DNA from 4 places in the Micromonospora sp. M71_S20 genome. Region 2 is predicted to be linked to each of the others. Evidence: riboswitches for the same ligand, from Rfam matches in the RefSeq annotation. Region 2 holds a riboswitch; each other region holds the start of a gene.
The links. A riboswitch is a leader RNA that binds a small molecule or an ion and turns the genes downstream of it on or off. The one in region 2 is predicted to bind cyclic di-AMP.
Positions count from the first base shown of each region.

Region 1: linked by a shared signal. The riboswitch ahead of DER29_RS01690 (C39 family peptidase) and the one ahead of DER29_RS09100 (hypothetical protein) in region 2 are both predicted to bind cyclic di-AMP.
Region 3: linked by a shared signal. The riboswitch ahead of DER29_RS11360 (C40 family peptidase) and the one ahead of DER29_RS09100 (hypothetical protein) in region 2 are both predicted to bind cyclic di-AMP.
Region 4: linked by a shared signal. The riboswitch ahead of DER29_RS26120 (hypothetical protein) and the one ahead of DER29_RS09100 (hypothetical protein) in region 2 are both predicted to bind cyclic di-AMP.

Region 1 covers NZ_RCCV01000001.1:376,882-379,073, reverse strand. The annotation lists gene DER29_RS01695 (acyltransferase) at 1-498, shown strand, start outside; cyclic di-AMP (ydaO/yuaA leader) riboswitch at 817-958, shown strand; gene DER29_RS01690 (C39 family peptidase) at 1,184-2,029, shown strand; gene DER29_RS01685 (alpha/beta fold hydrolase) at 2,135-2,192, shown strand, end outside.
Region 2 covers NZ_RCCV01000001.1:2,028,098-2,030,289, forward strand. The annotation lists gene DER29_RS09095 (YibE/F family protein) at 1-806, shown strand, start outside; cyclic di-AMP (ydaO/yuaA leader) riboswitch at 973-1,104, shown strand; gene DER29_RS09100 (hypothetical protein) at 1,108-2,124, shown strand.
Region 3 covers NZ_RCCV01000001.1:2,493,049-2,495,240, reverse strand. The annotation lists gene DER29_RS11365 (N-acetylmuramoyl-L-alanine amidase) at 1-651, opposite strand, end outside; cyclic di-AMP (ydaO/yuaA leader) riboswitch at 890-1,023, shown strand; gene DER29_RS11360 (C40 family peptidase) at 1,036-1,656, shown strand; gene dcd (dCTP deaminase) at 1,727-2,192, opposite strand, start outside.
Region 4 covers NZ_RCCV01000003.1:207,865-210,056, forward strand. The annotation lists gene DER29_RS26115 (SRPBCC family protein) at 1-283, shown strand, start outside; gene DER29_RS26120 (hypothetical protein) at 370-1,455, opposite strand; cyclic di-AMP (ydaO/yuaA leader) riboswitch at 1,469-1,600, opposite strand; gene DER29_RS26125 (cation diffusion facilitator family transporter) at 1,754-2,192, opposite strand, start outside.

The sequences.
Region 1 (2,192 bases), 1.7 Mb from region 2:
GTCGCCGCGCAGTGGGTCCGCGCCGAACTGTGGGCGGCGCTGCTCTCGGTGGCGTACATCCTGGTCATCGCCGCGGCCGCGGACGCGGACGTGCGCGGGCGGCGCTCGCCGTGGCGGTCCCGTCCGATGATCTGGCTCGGTGAGGTCTCCTTCGCCTTCTACCTGGTGCACGTCCTGGTGATGATCACCGTCCTGCGGCTCACCGGCGACTGGGGCGTCGGCTTCACCGGCTGGCGGGGGCCGGCGGTGGTGCTCGGCTTCCTGCTGGTCAACCTGGCCCTGGCCGGCCTGTTGCACCGCGTCGTCGAGACGCCGATGATGCGGTTGCTCACCCCGCGCAGGCTGGCCCGGGCGACGCCGCGGGACGGGGGCGACGCCGGGACGCACTCCGGCGGCCCCGGGGCGACGCCGCCGGGGGAGCGGGGCAACGCCGTGCCGCGCCCCCGGACCGCCGATCCGCACGACGACCACCGACCGGCGTACGTCGACTCGCGCTGACCGCCCCGGCGACCGCAGTGCCCGCCGACGAAATCCCGACCGTTTCGGTGACGCCGGTCACCCCGTCGGCGAACCGGTCATCCGGCGCGGCCCGGTCGATTCCCGCCGGGGTTTCGGCGCCGATGTCCGCCACTCGTCCCGTTATCACCCGGAGGCGCCCGCAGAAACGGTCGTCCCATTGAGTCGCGTCAGTGGCGAAGTGCCCGCAAAAATTGTCTCCCGATCAAGGTTTAAGCAGGTGGGACGGGGTTGGCAGGGCGCGGACCGGCCAGTAATGTCGGCGCGTCCGGTGCGGTACCCGATCGCCAGAGGCGACGCCGCGCCGACCCGCCTAATCGTGAACGACGAACCGGGGACCCAGTGCTTGTTGGGGTGAATCCGCGGGCCCGTGGGCCCGTGGTAGGGCGTTCTTCCCGCCCGAATCCGTCAGCTAACCCGGTCGGCGGTGTCGGAAGGAGTTCCATCCTCATGCCACACCCGTCCACCCCTCGGTTCCGCCGTCTCCACGGCGCCGCGGTGCCCGCGCTCGTCCGCCCCCAGGTCACGAGCTGACCCACCGGTCACCGTCCGTCGCCCGGCATCCCGGGCGCATCCCCTGAGTGGCCCACACCCGCCCGGACGCCCGTCCGCGCGGTCGGTCCGTTCTGCCCTCGGCGCGGACCGACGGCCGCTCACCCCCGAGCCCGTGGAGGAAACCGTGAAGCACCACCTCAAGCGACAGTTGCGTCGCCTCACGTCCGAGCGTCCGTACCAGCTGGCCGCCGCGTCCGCCGCGGCGCTCGTGCTGGCGTCGGGCACGGGCGCGCTGTTGGCCGGAGCCGACGAGGCCCCCGCCGCCGCGCAGGCCCCGGTGGCCGCGACCGAACTGCGGGACGACACCGCGGCCTCGCGCAGCCAGGCCAGGGCCGCGACCGCCCCGTCCAGCGCCGCCCCGGCCGCGTCCAGCGCGGCCCCGTCGGCCCGCGCCTCCAGCGCCGCCCCGGACCCGGACCTGACCCGCAAGCCGGAGCCGCCGAAGCCCCCGGCCGCCAAGACCCTGGACTACGACTACCAGGCCCAGACCACCTTCTACAACTGTGGTCCGGCGGCCGTCCGGCACGCCCTCAGCGCCGCCGGCATCGTGCGCAGCCAGGACGCCCTCGGTGCCCAGTTGGGTACCGACCAGATGGGCACCGACTCGGCCCAGGACACCACCCGCGTGCTGAACGCGGTGGTGAAGGGCGACCCGTACCGGACCCGGATGATCCCTGGTGGCGCGGCCACCCCGGCCCAGATGGACCGGCTCCAGGCCGACGTCGTCGCGGCCATCGCCGACGGGCGGGGCGTCGTGGTCAACGTCGCCGGCAGCGCCACGGACACCGACGGCGGCTGGCACTCCTTCCCCGGCGGCCACTACATCGCCGTGGTCGGCTACCAGGACGAGGGGCGGCTGGTGAAGATCGCCGACTCGGCCAACCCGGCGACCGCCTCGTACTGGATCAGCACCATCGCCCTCGCGAACTGGGCCGCCACCCGCGGCTACTCCGCCTGAGCGACACCGTCGGGCGTCGGCCCCCGGATTCCGGGGCCGGCGCCCGATGTCGTGTCCGGGTCACGGCCCTCGCTCACGGCGTCCGGTGGGTGGCACACTGCGCCCATGGTCGATGAGTCGGGTGACCGGGACGGCCGGCGGGTGCTCCTGCTGCTGCACGGCA
Region 2 (2,192 bases):
TCCTGCTGACCTTCGTGCTGCCGGGCATCGGCGCCGGGAGCCCGCCCCTGCTGGTCGCGGTCGTCGGCGCCGCGCTGATCATGTTCGTGGTGCTCTACCTGACCCACGGCGTGACCGCGCAGACCTCGGTGGCCGTGCTCGGCACGCTGGGCAGCCTGGTGCTGACCGGCGTCCTCGGCACGATCGCCACCGCCGCGACCCACCTGACCGGGTTCGGCTCCGAGGACGCCACCACCCTGTCGATGTACCAGGCCGACGTCGACCTGCACGGGCTGCTGCTGGCCGGGATCATCATCGGCTCCCTCGGGGTGCTGGACGACGTCACGGTGACCCAGGCCGCCACGGTCACCGAGCTGGCGCACGCCAACCCCGGGCTGTCCCGGACGCAGCTCTACCGGGCGGCGACCCGGGTCGGCCGGGCGCACATCGCCTCGACGGTGAACACCATCGTGCTGGCGTACGCCGGCGCCTCCCTGCCGGTGCTGCTCCTGCTGACGGCCGACTCGCGGGCGGTGACCCAACTTCTCACCAGCGAGTTCCTCGCCCAGGAGATCGTCCGCAGCGCGGTCGCCACCCTGGGCCTGATCGCCGCCGTGCCACTGACCACCGGGCTGGCGGCCCTGGCGACCACGGCGGGCCGCCGCGGCGGGGACGCCACCGACCGCGCCGCGCCCGCGCCGACGCCCCGGCCGGCCACCGACCGGTCCGAGGCGCTGGAGGCCCTCAGCGGGCCGCGCGGAGACACGCCGTCCGCCGCTCCCGCCGGATGGCCCGACCGGGACAGGAGCACGGACACCGCATGGTGACACTCCTCAGCGTGACCGAACAGGACGTACGGCCTGATAAACGCGTCACTGCTCACCGTCCGCCATTACGAAATAACGCATTTAGTCGGCTTAGGGACGTAGATCCCCGGGAGTGTTCTCGGGTAACCTCGCTGCCGGTCACCGCCGAAGGCGCGCAGCGGCGCCTGCGGTGCCGCCGCCCAATCGCCGCGAGGCGAACCGGGGACCCAGGTACGTGGGGTGAATCCGCGACAGCGGTAGGGGCCACTTCCGCCCCGAACCCGTCAGCTAACCCGGTCGGCGGTCGACGGAAGGGAAAACTGTGACGGCACCCCTACGCCGCTGGTTGACGCCCGTGGTGGCCGTACTCGCCGCCCTGGCGGTCTTCGCCGGGCCTCTCCCGGCGGCGGCCGCGGCCACCCCGCCCCAGCCCTCCGGGCACGGGGACGACGAGCCCAAGCTGCTCGACGACCTCATCGAGGCCCGGAACCGCTCCTACGTGCAGGCCAAGGCGAAGCTGAAGAAGTCGGAGGAGCGCCAGCTCGAACTGGCCCTGGAGGTCAACCGGGCGCAGGCCGAGCTGAACGCGCTGGCCCCCCAGGTCAGCCAGATCGCCGCCCAGTCCTACCGCACCGGGCGGATCGGCGCGGTGTCCATGCTGCTGGACACCGCCAGCCCCGACTCGTTCGTCAGGCGCGCCGCCGCCCTCGACGAGCTCAACCTGGTCAACTCCAAGAAGCTCGCCGAGGTGAACGCGATCAAGGACCGCGCCGAGCAGGCCAAGCTGGCGCTCGATGCCGAGGTTCGTGAGCAGCAGAAGCTGACGAACGAGATGGCGCGCGGCAAGCGCGAGGCGGAGAAGGCGCTCGCGCTGGTCGGTGGCAGGGGGCTGACCAGCGGCAAGGTGGTGGCCACCTCGCCGGTGGCGAAGATCGCGCCGGGGCGTACCGCCGACGGCGACTGGAAGCCCCTGTCCTGCACCGAGAACGACCCCACCACCTCCGGCTGCATCACCGCCCGCACGCTGCACATGTACAAGGAGGTCAAGCGGGCCGGCTTCAACCGGTTCGTCGGCTGCTACCGCTCCGGCGGGCCGTACGAGCATCCGAAGGGCCGGGCCTGCGACTGGTCGCTGCAACGCAGCGGCTTCTCCCCCTGGCACAACGACGACACCTACATGTACGGCAACAACCTCACCGCGTTCCTGGTCCGCAACGCCGACCGGCTCGGCATCTACTACGTGATCTGGAACAGACAGATCTGGTTCCCGGCGACCGGCTGGAAGTCCTACAGTGGCCCGTCGAACCACACCGACCACGTCCACGTGTCACTGCTCTAGCCGGACCGCACGCACACAGAGGGCCGCCCCCCGCCGGACGCGGGAGCGGCCCTCTGTCGTCGTGCGGG
Region 3 (2,192 bases), 460 kb from region 2:
CGTGGCGATGGTGGCGTACACCTCGTTGGCGAAGGCCGCCGCGGCGTCGGCGCTGTCCGCGCCGGAGTACCGGGCCACCGCGCCGTACCAGGCCGCCGGGTCGGTGTCGGCGCCGACCGGGGCGCCGATCTCCTTCTGGTACGCGGCCAGCAGCGCCGCGCCGCCCCGGATGTTCGCCGTGACGTCCGTCCGCAGCGCCTCCTCGCTGGCGCCGGTCAGGTCGGCGGCGGCGTCGACGGTCCGGAGTGCGGCCTCGGCGGGCGGCGGAGCGGCCGGCGGCTCGTGGGCCTCGGCCAGGGACGGGCGGGAGTCGTCGCCGCGCGGGTCCTCGGTGCCCTCGTCGTGGTGCGTGCCGCCGGACATGGCGGCGACGTGCTCGGCGTCGGTGAGGTGCATCGGTCCGTAGCCGCCGCTGGTGCTCGGCGTGCCGGCGTTGGTGTCCCAGCGGGACTGCAGGTAGGAGACCCCGAGCAGGACGCTCTCCGGCACGCCGTACTCGGCCGCCGCGGCGGCGTACTGCTGCTGCCGGTCGTCCACCGGCGCTGCTGCGGCGGCGGATCCGGCGGCGGTGAGCGGCGTCGCCGCCATGGCGGCGGCCACGGCGGCGGCCAGCAGGACGCGTCTGCTCCTCGATGTCGCTGACAGGTGCATCAGACCCCCAGTTCGGACGGGCGAAGTTGGGGCCACCTTCGCCCCGCCCGCCGCCTCTGGTCAATACCTTTCCGTCAGACACTTCAAAAGGAAGGAAATCTTCGTCGCCCGGGTTGCGGATCCGCCCGGCCCGGGTGGGTACGGAGTGTCACTGCCCGCAGGGTTGCGGATCGATAACGGTCGTCTCTACTCTGGTCATTCGTCGGCCGGTGACAATCCGTCCAACCAGGGCGGTGACGGTCCGACACCGCCGAGTCGCTGAAGAGCGAGCCGGGGACCCAGGTTCCCCGGGGTGAATCCGCAGTCCTGCGGTAGGGCGCCCCTTCCCGCCCGAACCCGTCAGCTAACCCGGTAGGCGGTCCGGAAGAAGGAGTACGAAGCCCGGTGGCACACCATGCCCCGCGGCCACCGTCGACCCGGTCGGCCCTCGCCGACCCGGTGACGGCTGCGCCGCGCCCACGCTGGTACCGCTGCACCACCGCCCTCGCCGCCCTGGCCGCGTTCGCCGTCGTCCTGGCCGGCGGCGCCACGGCGGCCCATGCCGAACCGACGGTCGCCGAGATCGAGCGGCAGATCGACGAGGACTGGAACAAGCTCGAACCGGTCATCGAACGGCACAACGCCACCCGGCAGGACCTGGCCGCCAGGCGGAAGCAGGCCGACGCGCTCGCCGCGCAGATCGGGCCGCTGGAGAAGCAGGTCGACCAGGCGATGGCGGGCGCCGAGGGGCCGAACTCGTACGACTGCTCCGGCCTGATGCTCGCCGCCTGGGCGAAGGCCGGGGTCTCGCTGCCGCACAACGCCGCGCAGCAGCGCCGGGCCACCGCGACCGTCAGCCGGGGCGAGCTGCGCCCGGGTGACCTGGTCTTCTACTACAGCGACCTGCACCACGTCGGCATGTACGTCGGCGGGGGCTGGGTGGTGCACGCCTCCCGCGCCGGGGTGCCGATCAAGATGAAGAAGGTCGACGACGGCCCGATCCACAGCTACGGCCGGCCCGGCTGAGCCGGCGGGACGGGCCCTCTCCCGACGCCTCCCGTGCGGGAGGCGGGTCCGTCCCGGCCCGCTACGTGAGTCAGCGGGTCGGCCAGGTGCGCCAGTGCTGCCAGGAGCGGCTCGGGGTCGGCCCGCGCTGTCCCTGGTAGCGCGAGCCGTAGACGGCCGAGCCGTACGGGTGCTGGGCCGGCGACGAGAGCCGGAAGATGCAGAGCTGCCCGATCTTCATGCCCGGCCAGAGGGTGATCGGCAGGTTGGCCACGTTGGACAGTTCGAGGGTCACGTGACCGGAGAAGCCCGGGTCGATGAAGCCCGCCGTGGAGTGGGTGAGCAGGCCGAGCCGGCCCAGTGAGCTCTTCCCTTCGAGGCGGCCGGCGAGCTGGTCGCCGAGCGTGATCACCTCCAGCGTCGAGGCGAGCACGAACTCGCCCGGATGCAGCACGTACGGCTCGCCCTCCGGCACCTCGACCATCGACGTGAGGTCGTCCTGCTGCTGGGCGGGGTCGATGTGGGTGTAGAGGTGGTTGTTGAAGACCCGGAAGAGC
Region 4 (2,192 bases), on a different contig from region 2:
GCCGGTGCGCCTGCCGATCACCTACCGCGCTGACGTCCTCGTCGACGATCCGGACGAGATCGTCACGGTGGCCCGCCAGTGGCCCGCCACCACGGTGCGCAACCACACCCGGCTGCGGGCGGAGCCCGACGGCGTGGTCCGCATCGAGGTCGAGATCACCCTCGCCGCGCCCGCGCCGCTCTTCGGCTACGCGTTCCGCCAGGCCCGCGCCGCCCATCTCGGGCTGGCCGCGCGCCTCGCCGCGGCCCTCGACACGAACCCGCCCGGGCCGCCGGCCGGCTGACCGCGAAGCAGCCAGGCCCGGCCGGAGGCGACGGCGCCGTCGTGCCCCGGCGACCCCGCGCCGGGCGGGTCGCCGGGGCGCGGGCGTCAGTAGACCGACAGGTGCACGTGGTTGGTGTGGTCGCTGGACGGGTCGCCGTTGGCCCCGCTGTACGACTTCCACCCGCTGCTCGGCAGCCAGATCTGCCGGTACCAGATCACGTAGAGCACGGCGAGCCGGTCGGCGTTGCGCACGAAGTACGCCGACAGGTTGTTGCCGTACGTCCGGTCGCCGCCCGTGGCGTCGCCGCCGAAGCCGCCCTTCTGGGCCGCGAAGTCGCAGGCCCGGCCCTTCGGATGCTCGCCCGAGCCGCCGGGGCGGTAACAGGAGACGTAGCGGGTGAAGCCCGCCGCCTTGGCCTGGTTGAGCGCGTGCAGGGTGCGCGGGGTGATGCAGCCGTTGGCGGGGGTGGGGTCGTTGACGCTGCACGACTCGCGCGGCCAGGAGCCGTCGGAGTTGCGTGGCGCCGCCTTCGCCGTCTTGCTCGACGTGCCGCCCGGCGAGGAGCCGCCGCCCGCGGACTGCTGCCGCTGTTGCTGCTGCTCGCGGTTGGCGACCGTCAGCGCCCGTTCGGCCTGCTCCTTGCGCTTGGCCATCACGCTGACCTGCTTGCGCTGCTCCCGGATCTCGCCGTCCAGGGCCAGCTTGGTGCGGGTGGCCTCGTCCCGGGTCGCCTGGAGCTCGCGCAGGGCCCGGTCCTCCTTGGCGGCCACCGCGTCGAGGGCCGCGGCGCGGTCCATGAAGCCGTCCGGGGAGCTGCTGTTCAGCAGGGCGGACGCCACGCTGAGCCGGCCGGTGCGGTAGGCGGCCCCGGCGATCTCGCCGACCTTGGCGGTGCGCGCGGTCAGCTCGACCTCGGTGGTCTTGAGCTGCGCGGCGAGCTGCTGCTGCCGCTTGGCCGACGTGTCCAGGGCGCGCTTGGCGTCGAGGTAGCCCTTGCTGGCGGCCTCCAACTGGGCCCGCAGGGCGGGCGTGCCGCCCTCCTCGTCCTGGCCGGGAGCCGCGGCGAGCAGGCCGGCGCGGGTGGCGGCCGCCGCCGGGGCGGCGGTGACCGGGGCCACCGCGGCGCCGAGGGCGATCATCGTGGCGATCAGGGCCGCCGTGCGGGCGGCACGTCGTCGTACGGGTGCCATCACTGGCATACACATGTCCTTCCGTCAGCCGCCGACCGGGTTAGCTGACGGGTTCGGGACGGAAGATCCCTACCGCTGACGCGGATGCACCCCACGAACTTGGTTCCCCGGTTCGCCCCGTCGGGCGATTAGGCGGCGGCCACCGCCGGCACCGGTGGGTGCCGCCTGGCGGAGGCCGAAGCCGAGCCTACCGGTGCCGGTGTGACTGGTGCACCGCAGGTGACGGACGGTGTGCGTCCACTAACAGTCAAATCCGGCATAAAGCCACAATACCCTCCCAGATTTAAGGTTGTCCTCATTACCACTCGACCGCCCCACAGGCCCCGGGCGACGCTCCCGGCTCGATCTGCAACGTCGCGTGCTCGATCTGGAAGTCGTCGTGCAGCGCGGCCCGGGCGGCGCCCAGCACCGCGCCGACCTCCGCGCCGGGGGCCATGGTCAGGTGCGCCGAGGCCACCTCCATCCCGGAGGTCAGCGTCCAGACGTGCAGGTCGTGCACCTCGGCGACGCCGGGCACGGCGGCCAGTCGGTCGTGCACCGCGGTGACCTGGAGGTGCTCCGGCGCGGCCTGCACCAGGATGCGCAGCGCGGCCCGCCCGAGCCGCCAGGTGCGCGGCAGGATGAACACGCCGATTCCGACCGCCACCAGTGGGTCCGCCCACCACCAGCCGGTGGTGACGATCAGTAGCGCCGCCCCGATCACCCCGAGTGACCCCAGCAGGTCGCCGAGCACCTCC